Regions from separate parts of the Fictibacillus sp. B-59209 genome, predicted to be linked through region 2. Evidence: a T-box and tRNA genes for the amino acid it is inferred to sense, from the RefSeq annotation. Region 2 holds a T-box; the other holds one or more tRNA genes.

Region 1 (6,496 bases), on a different contig from region 2:
TCCTCTTACCCCGTCTGTTCCAAAGTATTTTCCCATGATTTAATTCTCTCCTTCAGTAATTGATTCGGTACGATCCGATTGTCCCTCTGCCTTTGATTGAGAAAAGGTTGGGTTATTGTCCGGCTTGCTGCCGGCTGTGCCGTTATTCTCGTTATTGCTGTTCTTATCCCCGCTCTGCGATGTGGTTTGGTCCGTCTGGTTATCAGAGCCAGTCTGGGTTTCTGTGGTTTCGATTTTGATTTTCGCCGTCGTAAACTCCTTTTTCATTTGAAGGTTCTTGGAGTTTGAGGCTTTTATCGAAAGCGTATGCTCGCCTGGTTTCAGCTTGCTGACATCAACATATGCCCTAATATCTGAAGCCACCAATGCATCAACTGTTTTTTTGCTGCCTGTAATGGTCACATCCATCTTTCCGCTCGCAGGAGATAAGAAGGACGCCTGCTGTTCAGGAGTCTCTCCCCTCATTTCAATAGGGATATCCTTGAAGGTCTTTGTTTTTAAGTCATTCTCTACATCCACTTTTACTTGGACTTGTTTGGGATTTACAGCTTCTGTGCCTTTTGGAAGAGGCACATCAACGTCTATCGTTGAATCTTCTTTAATCTTGTCTAAATCTATGTCTAAGCCGCTTACTTCACTGATTTTATCAAGGGCGGATGAAGGACCTGTTAACGTCACTTCTTTTGGATCCACAGTTATACCTGCAAGGGTAAGCCCGTCAGGAAGGTTGCCTTTTTCATTCAGGCTCAGCGGTACCGTTTTACTTGGTTTTGTAATAGGGACCGTAACATTGACAGACTTTGGATCAATCAGTACATCGAGCAGATTGCCTTGACTGTCGTAAGCCCGCAGCGGCACCCTTGATTCTACCTTATCCTTGGCATTCGAAACATCCACAGATGCCCGGATACTTGCAATATCACTGATGTAATCCTCTGGACCTGTTACATACACACTCTTCGGCGAGTAGCTAAGTTTTCCGGCTTCATAACCCTCCGGCAGCTTATTCTTGTTCTTGATATCCACAGAAATCGGGATCTGCTTCGTTTGTTTTCGGTGAAGCGTTACTTCCACTTCCTGAGGTGATGGAACGGCTCTTAACCCTTCCGGAACATTCCTGATTTTCACAGGAACTTTTTTTGTACCTGGACCCATCTTCGTAAGATCGATATAGACTTCCATTCGACGGTCTACTTTTAATGCTTTCGTCAGCAGATTGGAAGAACCCGTCAGCTTGACGTCCACCGATCGGGGCAAGTCTGTAAGTACGTATTTATTTTCATCAAAAAAAGGCGTAATGGCAACCCCGCTTACTGTTTCACTCGTCTTGGAGACGGAGGTGAACAGGGATTGCCGGTCAGATTGCTGCTGGTTTTCCATGGATAGGACGGTATATAGCATTAATGCCAAAAGAAAAGCGATAATTTTTACAAACCAATTGCTCTTAAGGAGTTTGTCCATTTTTCTTCCCCCTCCAATTCCAGCGTGATGAGGAAGCATTTCTGCCTGATACCATTAATTCCGCATTCAATAAAACTCTCAGTGTTTCCTCATTCAGGTTGCGATGGATTTCTCCGTTCTTCGTAATCGAGATGCCACCGGTTTCTTCTGAGACAATGACAGTAATTGCATCTGTCACTTCACTTACACCGATAGCCGCTCTGTGCCTTGTACCCAGTTCTTTGGAAACAAACGGGCTTTCGGTCAACGGTAGATAACAGCCTGCCGCAACGATCTCATTCTGCCGCAAAATAACTGCTCCGTCGTGCAGAGGCGTGTTGGGCACAAAAATATTGGTCAGCAGCTCTGATGACAATTTCGAATGAATAGGAATCCCTGTTTCCACATAATCGGTAAGACCGGTTTCTCTTTCAAACGATATGATGGCCCCAATTCGGCGCTTGGCCATATAACTGGTTGACTTAACGATCGCATCAATGGAGTTTCCCATCTCCTCTTCGTCAGCTAAACCAGATCGGGAAAACAGTTTTCCCCTTCCGAGCTGCTCCAGCGCTCTCCTTAATTCAGGCTGGAAAATAATAATAATGGCCAATAATCCATATGTAATGGCTTTATCCATCAGCCAGCCCATTGTCCGCAGTTCAAAGAAACTGCTCGCAAGCCATACAGCTACAATGACCACAATTCCTTTTAAAAGCTGTACCGCCTTGGTTCCTCTTATCAGCATTATTAATTTATAAAAAACATAGGTAACCAGCAAAATATCAACGATCTGGCTGATATAGCTACCTAAACTAAAACTTCCAACAGGCAACATGACATCACTCCACTTCAGGGAACTACTCTTTCTATGTTAATGTAGTGCAACAATGATCATAATTATTCGGTATCCCTTATTATAGCATATCCCTTCCGCTGCCATAAAAGTTGGAGACTGGCTGGCCGGGTGTCTTTGGCTGCGTTATAAAGTCCCGAAAAAGTAAAAAGCCAGCCATAAACAGGCGGCTTTTTAGATCTTCATATTAGTTCGATACTAAATATTATTTTTGTTCCTCTCCTGTGAAGAACATTTTAAGTTTATACCAGACCCATTCAACCACTTGATGGATTTCCTGGCTGTCACCGGTTATCTGGCCCGCGGAAGCCATATATTTTTTCCCTTTGATGACGACGACATTGCCGTCAACCTTTCCTTCCACCCTCACATCGCCATTTTCTACGACCAGGTCACCTTTGACCGTTTTTCCTTTAGGAACGATAACTGTATGCGTGGATGGCTTGATCTGAACGTTATCCGAGCCGGAGACTACTGATAGTTCATTCCCCGTACTCCAATTGGCCATGACTGAACCGAACATTAAGATTAAGAATACTGCAGCCGCAGTCAGGACTGGATAACGCCTGATCCATTGAGCCGGCATCCTTTTCTTTTTCACGGCAGGAAGCTTCTTCATTACATTCTCTGTAAAATGGTCGGGAGCAACAACAGGCGCTGATTCTTTCATGTCGGAAATGATTTCCTTCAGGGCATAATAGTGCTCTCTGCAGGCTTCGCAATTTTCCAGATGTATGTTCAGCTCTTTCTGCTCCAGCTCCGTTATATCCCTATCCAGGGCTTTATCAATCAGGCTCATATATTTTTCTGTATCACATGACATTATGTTCACCTCGATTTTGCAACCTTTTTATACACCTTTTTTAACGCTTCTCTTCCCCGATGTATCCGTGTTTTGACAGTCGGAACGGGCAAATCCATAACAGAGCTGATCTCTTCAAGCGATAGATCTTCGACATACTTTAGCAGGATCGCTGTCCTGTACTTTTCCGGAAGTTTCATGATTTCCTGCTGGAGATGATCCCGCTTCTCCTTTTCCTCCACTTCCTCTTCCGGAAGTGGATCCGCTCCTGCCACCTGGCTGTAAAGCGTTGCTCCTTCCGTTCCTGGAATTTCAGCATCCATAGAGTAATCCGGTTTCTTTTTCCGCAGTTTATCAATACACAAGTTTGTGGCGATGCGATACAGCCACGTTGAAAACTTATAGCTTCCACTGTATTTATCAATGTTTACGTAAGCGCGGACAAATGCTTCCTGAGCAAGGTCCTCCGCCTCATGGCTGTCTCCGACCATTCTGTAGCACAGCCGGTATATTTTATCTTTGTAAATTTCAACAAGTCCTTCAAAAGCCTCCTGGTTCCCTGCTTTCACTTGGGTAACCAGATTATTAATTAATGAATCCATTTCAATTTTCCACCACCAGTTGCGGTTCGTATTTTTCTACGTTTAGTATTCAAAAAAGTTTCATATTCCATAAAAAATTGAGCAATTTTTATTTTAGCATGAAAACAGACAGGGATAGAGAAATGTTTTGTACAAAATTTAGAAAATGAGTTTCAATTTGGATAATTGAGGGAATAGTGGAATTAAAGATTTTTTTTAAGGAGCGTGCACACATGGACCGCAATATCCTGCTAAGAGAAATTGAAGTTTCACGGAAAAAAATGAATGAAATGTCTAAAATTATGCCTTTAATCGCTGAAGAAATTGTTGAAATCAGCCAACACATAGATGAGCTATTAAATGAATTCCAAAAAGCAAACGTAAAAAACAGCTACTCGTAATCGAGAGCTGTTTTTTTGATTTATAATTATAATAATTTTTCGCCAAATAATGATCCCATTAGCGCCACAGCCACTGTCGCTGTCTTGTTTCTTTCGTCAAGAATTGGATTGACCTCTACAAATTCAGCTGAAGTAATAATCTGAGACTCGGCCAGCATTTCCATCGCCAAATGGCTTTCTCTGTAGCTGATTCCACCAAGAACCGGTGTACCTACACCCGGTGCGTCAAGCGGATCCAATCCATCAAGGTCAAGGCTTAAATGAACACCGTCCGTTTTTTTAGAAAGGTATTCAATCGTTTCCTCCATTACCTTGGTCATGCCGATCCGATCAATTTCATGCATCGTGTATACTTTAATACCGCGTTCTTTGATTAATTCTTTTTCTCCTTCATCCAATGAACGGGCACCGATAATAACAATATTTTCAGGCTTAACTTTTTGCTCATATCCTCCAATGCCAGTTAAGGATTCATGCCCGATTCCCAAACTTGCTGCAAGGGGCATACCATGAATGTTTCCGCTTGGTGAAGTATCAGCGGTATTCAAGTCTCCATGAGCATCATACCAGATGACGCCAAGATTTTCGTAGTGCTTGGCAATTCCTGCAAGAGAGCCGATCGCGATACTGTGGTCTCCTCCAAAGACAAGAGGAAACCGGTTTTCCTGAATGACATTAGAAACCGTGTCTGCCAGCTTTTCACTTGCAGTTGAAACTTCTTGAAGGTTCTTAAGATTGGTGTCTATTTTTTCTTCTATTGTCCCAGGCCGGGCAATCTCTATGTCCCCGAAATCCTGGACATTATAATTTATATCTTCTAAACGTTCCACAATTCCTGCATATCGAATGGCGCTTGGCCCCATGTCAACGCCGCGCCTTGTCTGCCCTAAATCCATCGGTACTCCGATGATCGTAATATCCTTCTTCATTCTGTATGGCCTCCCCTTATGTTGTGTTTCAAAAAATTCTATAAATTCATTGTAGCCTGTCTATTCGTGTTGGTTCAACTGGACAGAAATATGCATAGATATACCGATACGTAAGCGCTTTCGAGAAGGTTGATGGATAATTATTAGGACAAAAGCACCGTCCTCTTTATTGGATCAGGAATCCTTGAAGGTTTGAAAGACATAAAAAAGCCCTTAGACATTCGTCTAAGGACAGTACTTATTATGTATGGTGGAGCCTAGCGGGATCGAACCGCTGACCTCCTGCGTGCAAGGCAGGCGCTCTCCCAGCTGAGCTAAGGCCCCATAATGGAGCGGGTGATGAGAATCGAACTCACGACCAGAGCTTGGAAGGCTCTTGTTTTACCACTAAACTACACCCGCATATTATACTTTGTAACCATTGATATCATCTTTTATTCAGAAGTTCAAATGGTGAGCCATGAAGGACTCGAACCTTCGACCCTCTGATTAAAAGTCAGATGCTCTACCGACTGAGCTAATGGCTCGTGTTGTAACATAATCTGTCGGAAATAAAGATGGTGGAGGGGGACGGATTCGAACCGCCGAACCCAAAGGAGCGGATTTACAGTCCGCCGCGTTTAGCCACTTCGCTACCCCTCCACATAAAAAAAGGCTTCAGACATTACTTATAAAAAAATGGTGCCGGCTAGAGGACTTGAACCCCCAACCTACTGATTACAAGTCAGTTGCTCTACCAATTGAGCTAAACCGGCCTGCCGTTGGGATAAATAATGGTGGAGGATGACGGGTTCGAACCGCCGACCCCCTGCTTGTAAGGCAGGTGCTCTCCCAGCTGAGCTAATCCTCCGTATTAATGAATGTTATTTTCTTAACGAAAAAAATTGGTGACCCGTACGGGATTCGAACCCGTGTTACCGCCGTGAAAGGGCGGTGTCTTAACCGCTTGACCAACGGGCCGACTGGAGCTTCCAACCGGGCTCGAACCGGTGACCTCTTCCTTACCATGGAAGCACTCTACCTACTGAGCTATGGAAGCATGGCTCCACAGGTAGGACTCGAACCTACGACCGATCGGTTAACAGCCGATAGCTCTACCACTGAGCTACTGTGGAATAATAATAAAACCACATACGAGTATGTATGAAATGATAGCCTGGCAACGTCCTACTCTTACAGGGGGAAGCCCCCAACTACCATCGGCGCTGAAGAGCTTAACTTCCGTGTTCGGTATGGGAACGGGTGTGACCTCTTCGCTATCGCCACCAGACTGTCTTTCAAAGGATGTCCTATTTTCTCAAGGACAAGTTACATTTTACAATGTATTTGCTCTTTTGACAAGAGCTTTTTTAGAAAAATGAGGTATATTCCCTCAAAACTAGATAACTTCATCCAAACTTTCACTGATGCTAACGTCCAGCTCCATGAACCATATCCTCGAGGTCGTTTCAATCCCTCCTGCGAACACCAAAAACGTGTTCTCGTCA
Region 2 (6,496 bases):
GATTTGTTAGCGAACATATGGCTTGTAAACGCACGTGCACGCTTAAGTTTACCTGTTCCAGTCTTTCTGAAGCGCTTTGCAGCACCTTTATGTGTTTTCATTTTAGGCATGATTGGATTCCTCCCTGGTAAGTAATTATTTTTCGGTTGTTGGTGCTAAAATGAGGAACATGCTTCGGCCTTCCATTTTTGGTCGAACTTCAACCGTAGCAACGTCTTCACATTCTTTAGCTAATTTTTCAAGCACAGTTTTTCCGATCGAGGAGTGCGTGATGGCACGGCCCCGGAAACGAATGCTTGCTTTCACTTTATCGCCTTTTTCAAGGAACTTGCGGGCATTTTTAAGCTTTGTGTTAAAATCATGCTCCTCAATTGTAGGGCTTAAGCGAATTTCTTTCGTTGTAACAATCTTTTGATTCTTACGTGCTTCTCTGTCTTTTTTCTGCTGCTCAAACTTAAACTTACCATAGTCCATGATACGGCACACTGGCGGTTTAGCGGTTGGTGCAACAAGTACAAGATCAAGATTGGCATTTGCCGCAATATCAAGAGCTTCATGACGTGTTTTAATCCCTAGCTGGCTGCCATCAGCCCCGATAAGTCTTACTTCACGAGCACGTATGCCCTCATTGACAGACATGTCCTTACTAATAGTAAGTCACCTCCAAGAAATTTATGTGAGTAGTCATTAACTCAGCACTTTGTAAACAAATAAAAAAAGCGTCGGCACATACTGCACCCACACGACCTCATCATCATTTCTGAAAGTTCGGTTGACCAGCCAACAGCACAATGCGTTGATCAGGTGAGAAGCGGGTGCTTCTGCTTTTGTTCGAAACTCAACTTATTTAATTACCTAAATTAATATACCATTGACAAGAACCTCTTGTCAACTAATGTTCTTTGTTCTTCACAACAGAATTTATTTTACAGTACTACTTGTTGTTTTGCAAGCACTAAAATAGTTTTTTCCTCGCACTCAAGTGATTAAAGAAGGGAAAATCAATTTACAGGCCAAAATTGATATTTACCCGCCGAAAAGAAGGATTTACCCTCCAAAACATCAGGCTTTACCCGCTAAAACTCAGTTATGTAAACAGGGTGCCAGGCACCGCTAAGGGGCTGCAAAAAAAAGAACTGCGAATGAATTCGCAGTTCTCTAATTTTATCCTCTTTTATTCACTTGCTCAAGAATGCTTGATTTGAACGCATCAAAGGATACAGTTTCTGATTTTTGCTCACCGTATTTACGGACGTTGACGGCTTGATCGGAAATTTCCTGATCACCGAGCACGAGCATGTATGGGATTTTTTGCATTTGCGCTTCACGGATTTTATATCCCAGCTTTTCATCGCGGTTGTCGACTTCGACGCGAATGCCTTCTTCCAGCAGTTCCTCACTAATCTTTCTTGCGTACTCTTCATGAACAGTGGATACAGGAATAATCTGTACCTGTACAGGAGCAAGCCATACCGGGAACGCACCCTTGTATTCCTCGATCAGGAAGGCGACAAAACGTTCCATTGTGGAAACGACTCCGCGGTGGATAACGACCGGACGGTGATCCTTTCCGTCGCTTCCTTTGTACGTTAGGTCAAAGCGTTCAGGCAAGTGGAAATCAAGCTGTACAGTAGATAGCGTCTCTTCTTTTCCGAGCGCAGTCTTCACCTGAACATCAAGCTTCGGCCCGTAGAACGCGGCTTCCCCTTCTGCTTCTATATAATCCAAGTCCATATCTTCCATAGTTTCTTTAAGAAGAGCCTGTGCTTTTTCCCACATCTCATCGTTGTTTACGTATTTTTCTTTGTCCTCAGGATCACGGTAAGAAAGACGGAACCTGTATTCTGTAATGCCAAAGTCTTTGTACACACGCTGGATGAGCTTTACTACGCGGATAAACTCATCTTTTAATTGATCCGGGCGGGCAAAGATATGAGCATCGTTCAATGTCATGGAACGGACACGCTGAAGGCCAGCCAATGCTCCTGACATCTCATGGCGATGCATCGTTCCAAGCTCAGCAATACGGATTGGAAGATCACGGTAGCTGTGCATGCTGTTCTTGAACACCATCATGTGATGCGGACAGTTCATCGGACGAAGAACAAGCTGCTCGTTGTCCATTTCAATCGCAGGATACATATCTTCTTTATAATGATCCCAGTGTCCTGATGTTTTATAGAGCTCTACACTGCCTAGATGAGGAGTGTAGACATGGTCGTAGCCAAGTCTTACTTCTGTGTCGACAATATAACGCTCGATGATACGGCGGATCGTCGCACCCTTTGGAAGCCAGACCGGCAAACCTTGTCCAATCTTTTGGGAAACAGTGAAAAGATCCAGCTCTTTTCCAAGTTTCCGGTGATCTCGCTCTTTCGCCTCTTGAAGGTAGACAAGATGCTGATCCAGCTCTTTCTGGTTAAGAAAAGCTGCTCCATAGATGCGCTGAAGCATCTGGTTATCGCTGTCTCCTCTCCAATAAGCGCCTGAGATGCTCATCAATTTAAAGGACTTGATTTTTCCAGTGGATGGAAGATGCGGCCCGCGGCAAAGGTCAAAAAACTCGCCTTGTTCGTAAATGGTAATAACCGCATCCTCCGGAAGATCACGGATGAGCTCCAATTTTAAATGGTCGTCAATGCCTTCAAAAATCGCGATGGCTTCTTCCCTGGTCACTTCTTTTCGGATGATCGGCAGGTTTTCGCTTACGATCTTTTTCATTTCCTTCTCAATCTTAGGCAAATCTTCCGGTGTTAAAGCTTCTTGAAGATCGATATCATAATAAAAACCGTTCTCAATGACTGGCCCGATGCCGAGTTTGACATCCTTATAGATGCGTTTGATCGCCTGTGCCATCAAATGGGCTGTACTGTGGCGTGTCATCTCGAGTCCTTCAGGTGAATCTTGTGGAACGATCTCAATGGATGCATCCGCCTCGATCGGACGTGTGAAATCGTACAATTCCCCGTTTACTTTACCGGCAACGGACTTTTTCTTCAGGCTGGAGCTGATGGATTCTGCTACTTGTTCTGCAGTGATTCCTTTCGGATACTCACGGATAGAACCATCAGGAAAAGTAAGCTTAATGTCTGTCATTCATAATCTCTCCTTGTTCAAAATAAAATACAAAAAACACCCGTCCACAAAAAGGGACGAGTGTTGTACTCGTGGTTCCACCCTTGTTCCACTGCAGGATTCTGCAATGGCACTCGGTCAAGATTTAACGGCTTTGGGCCGTCAGCGATTACTCTGCCTTCACCGCTGAAGTTCAAAGGGGGTAAGACATTTTTCCGTGTTAGAATGCTTTCAGCCTCAGGCATCCCTCTCTATAAACCGTAAAAAATATCCGTTGTCCTTATCTTTACTGATTTTGGTATCCAATTTATACAATTATTATATTCATACTATCCTGCAAAATCAAGAGCAATCCTTATCTACCGTCCATCTTTTCGATAAATTTGTTTCTTGAACCATAAAACAGCTGAAGGGGCCTTTTAATCAGTCTCTCCTGGAATACGTTCTGCAATGTATGTATCATGCCGTGATTTTCTTCTTCCAGGTACAAATACAACACTTCCGGAGCTAAACCCATGATCGGACCCAGCACTTTTTCGTCGAGATTAAACTCCTTGGTCAGAACCAATGCTCTTTCATGCATAAGCTGAAGCATTTTTTCACTGTATAGCCGGTATTCCTCATCATACAGCTTAAATTTGCCGTCGAAGGCTACGTGAACCTCGGCTGTGAGAAACGGCTGATCGGCTGCACACTTACGCAATTGATCGATGAAGGACTGGTATTCAAGCTCGAGTTTGTATTCATCGATCGCACATTCGACGTAAATTTGTAGAAGATCAAGGTACTCCCGTAAACGGAACTGTACAAAAGACTCAAATGTAAATGATAGCCCTTCTTCGGTTAAGATTTTTCTCCAGGCTTCTTTCACATGATAATCGCACGTATCCAGATCTTTTACCGCCGGCACTTCCTCCCGTTCCTGTTCGATAAATTCCTTGGCGATCGCTGCAATTTCTGCTTGCTCCTGCTTATCCGTGAAATAAAAAAAATGTTCAATAAAAAACAGGATTCGTGATTCCTCCAGTTTTTTACGAGTATAGCAAGCCAGCACCTGAACAATTGAATCCAGATGCTCTTTTGTATTAAATAATAATGAACGGCTTTCGGATTCTAAAAAGGAAGGTTTTATGTTAAGTGATCGAGCCATCTGCTTCAGTTCCTTTTGTAATTGGTTACATTCTTCATGATCTGCAAATATAAGTTCTGCCAACCCTGTCCCTCCCCCAAACACTCGATGTTACACTATATGGGACAACGTCATGAAAAATGAACTCTTTTAAAAGATTAATAAAAAAACAGCAGGTTTCCCTGCTGCCGGTTAATCCAGTGCATATTTGCGTTCAAGAAAGTTTAGCAGTTGTGTCAACGTAAGAGTAAGAATCAGATAAATAAGCGCTACCGTCAAAAAAGGTTCCCAAGGACGATAGTATTCTCCCATCATCGCTCTTCCCCAGTACATCAGTTCTTCAGTCGCAATGACGGCTGCCAGTGAAGAATCTTTAATTAAAACAATGAATTCATTTCCTAAAGGAGGAATCATGCGTTTAGATGCCTGAGGAATGATAATATGCCTCATTGTCTGTCTATGCGTCATCCCCAGCGAACGGGCCGCCTCGGTCTGGCCTTTATCAATAGATTGGATACCCGCCCTAAAGATCTCCGCGATGTAGGCCGCTGCATTTAAGGAGAGAGCCGTAATGGCAGAAACAAGTGCAATAGGAGGCTTCATGAAAAGCGGCATGACCGCAAAGTGAATCAAGAAAAGTTGAACAAGTAGCGGTGTTCCCCGAAAAAAGTTTATATACCAAATGAACGGCTGCCGAATCACCTGGACTGAAGACATTTTTCCGAGTGCGATGAATAGTCCCAAGAGGGTTCCGAAAATAATGCTCGCAACTGAAATTTCGATTGTAACCCATGTTCCTTTAATAAAAAAAGGTAAATATTTCTCTACGAGATCAAATTTATAGAAATCCATGTGTTCCTCCGGTCATTCTGAGTAGGTTTATTTTTTCAGCACATCCAGGTTCGGTTCTACTTTAAACCACTGTTTATAAATTTTGGTGTAGGTTCCATCAGCAATGACCTTCTTCAAAGCTTTGTCAACTTTTGCTTTATCTTTGCTGCCCTTAGGAAAAGCAATACCATAGAATTCAGATTCAAAGTTTGTTTTATCATTTACGACTGAGAGCTTTTTGTCCGGATTGTTTTTTGCATACTCATCTACAACGGTGTTATCAGCAACAACCGCATCCACTTCACCGCTTATTAGTGCCTGAATAGCCAACACATTACTGTCGTATTTTTTGACATTGGTATTTTCTTTCCCAAATTTCTTTTCCAAGGCAGCTTGTCCGGTCGTTCCATTTTGAACACTGACCTTCTTTCCTTTTAAATCATCCACACTTTTTATCGGTGACCCTTCTTTTGTAAGAATCTTATTAATGGACTCAAAATATGGAGATGAGAAGTCATATGATTTTTTTCGATCATCATTAATGGTTATCGCTGAAATACCAGCCTGGACCTGTTCGCTTTGTAAAGAGGTAAACAGAGGATCCCATCCTGTGTTTTTCAACTTATAATCCAGCTTTGCTTCCTTCATAACGGCCTTGAGCAAATCAACATCAAAACCGACAATCTTCCCATCTTTTAAATACTCAAATGGAGCATATGCAGCATCTGTTCCTACAACCAATTTCTCAGACGGGCTTCCTGACGTGGATTTCCCTCCACATGCTGCCAATGTCAGCAAACTCCCAAGCAATAATAACAACACTACTTTTTTCATCTTTGTCCCCCTTAAATTATGTAATCCTCTTTATTATAACAAAATTATCAAAAATGAGAATATTCCAATAATTAATTGCGCAAAAAAAACCCAGCCCTCTACAAGAAAGGCCGGGATTCTATGTTTTTCTATCAGTTCTGCATGACAAAGTCTTTTTCTGCGGTTTCTTCTTCGTCGAACACACGCAGCGTTTCGTATTTGGTGTTGCGCTGTGCCGGGATTTTACCCGCTTCCCGTATGAGGCGCAGTGTCAGATTCGTATTGACTTTATGGGTCGTTCCGGCAGCTGAGACCACGTTCTCTTCCATCATCGTGCTTCCGAAGTCGTTGCAGCCGTAATGAAGAGACTTTTTGCCGACCTCAGGTCCCATCGTCACCCAGGAAGACTGGAAGTTTGAAATGTTATCCAAGAAGAGGCGTGAGATTGCCACATTTTTAAGATATTCTCTTGGCGTTGTTTTCTCACCCTTTAAGTTCGTGTTATCTGGCTGGAACGTCCATGAGATAAAGGCTAAGAAACAGTTGGTCTCATCTTGAGCATCACGGACACGCTGAAGATGCAATGCTCTCTCTTCAAAGGTCTCGCCGAAACCGATAACCATGGTAGCCGTGGAATGAAGACCGACT

The links. The T-box of region 2 lies ahead of thrS (threonine--tRNA ligase). A T-box ahead of a tRNA ligase gene usually reads a tRNA of that ligase, here a tRNA-Thr.
Region 1: it encodes a tRNA-Thr, which carries the amino acid that the T-box ahead of thrS (threonine--tRNA ligase) is inferred to sense. The anticodon was not compared.

What each region holds. Positions count from the first base shown of each region.
Region 1 is NZ_JARMMC010000012.1:110-6,605, reverse strand. It holds gene glmM (phosphoglucosamine mutase) at 1-36, opposite strand, end outside; gene P4361_RS08190 (CdaR family protein) at 40-1,461, opposite strand; gene cdaA (diadenylate cyclase CdaA) at 1,445-2,275, opposite strand; gene P4361_RS08180 (anti-sigma factor family protein) at 2,502-3,119, opposite strand; gene sigW (RNA polymerase sigma factor SigW) at 3,125-3,700, opposite strand; gene P4361_RS08170 (aspartyl-phosphate phosphatase Spo0E family protein) at 3,913-4,080, shown strand; gene rocF (arginase) at 4,107-5,009, opposite strand; tRNA gene P4361_RS08160 (tRNA-Ala) at 5,258-5,333, opposite strand; tRNA gene P4361_RS08155 (tRNA-Gly) at 5,338-5,411, opposite strand; tRNA gene P4361_RS08150 (tRNA-Lys) at 5,461-5,536, opposite strand; tRNA gene P4361_RS08145 (tRNA-Tyr) at 5,568-5,651, opposite strand; tRNA gene P4361_RS08140 (tRNA-Thr) at 5,689-5,764, opposite strand; tRNA gene P4361_RS08135 (tRNA-Val) at 5,784-5,859, opposite strand; tRNA gene P4361_RS08130 (tRNA-Glu) at 5,895-5,969, opposite strand; tRNA gene P4361_RS08125 (tRNA-Thr) at 5,973-6,048, opposite strand; tRNA gene P4361_RS08120 (tRNA-Asn) at 6,050-6,124, opposite strand; rRNA gene rrf (5S ribosomal RNA) at 6,164-6,279, opposite strand; gene P4361_RS08110 (hypothetical protein) at 6,388-6,496, opposite strand, start outside.
Region 2 is NZ_JARMMC010000005.1:415,614-422,109, reverse strand. It holds gene rpmI (50S ribosomal protein L35) at 1-110, opposite strand, end outside; gene infC (translation initiation factor IF-3) at 136-639, opposite strand; ribosomal protein L20 leader region at 708-833, opposite strand; gene thrS (threonine--tRNA ligase) at 1,165-3,096, opposite strand; T-box leader at 3,146-3,371, opposite strand; gene ytxC (sporulation protein YtxC) at 3,431-4,288, opposite strand; gene P4361_RS04500 (amino acid ABC transporter permease) at 4,397-5,056, opposite strand; gene P4361_RS04495 (basic amino acid ABC transporter substrate-binding protein) at 5,084-5,869, opposite strand; gene mqnC (cyclic dehypoxanthinyl futalosine synthase) at 6,001-6,496, opposite strand, start outside.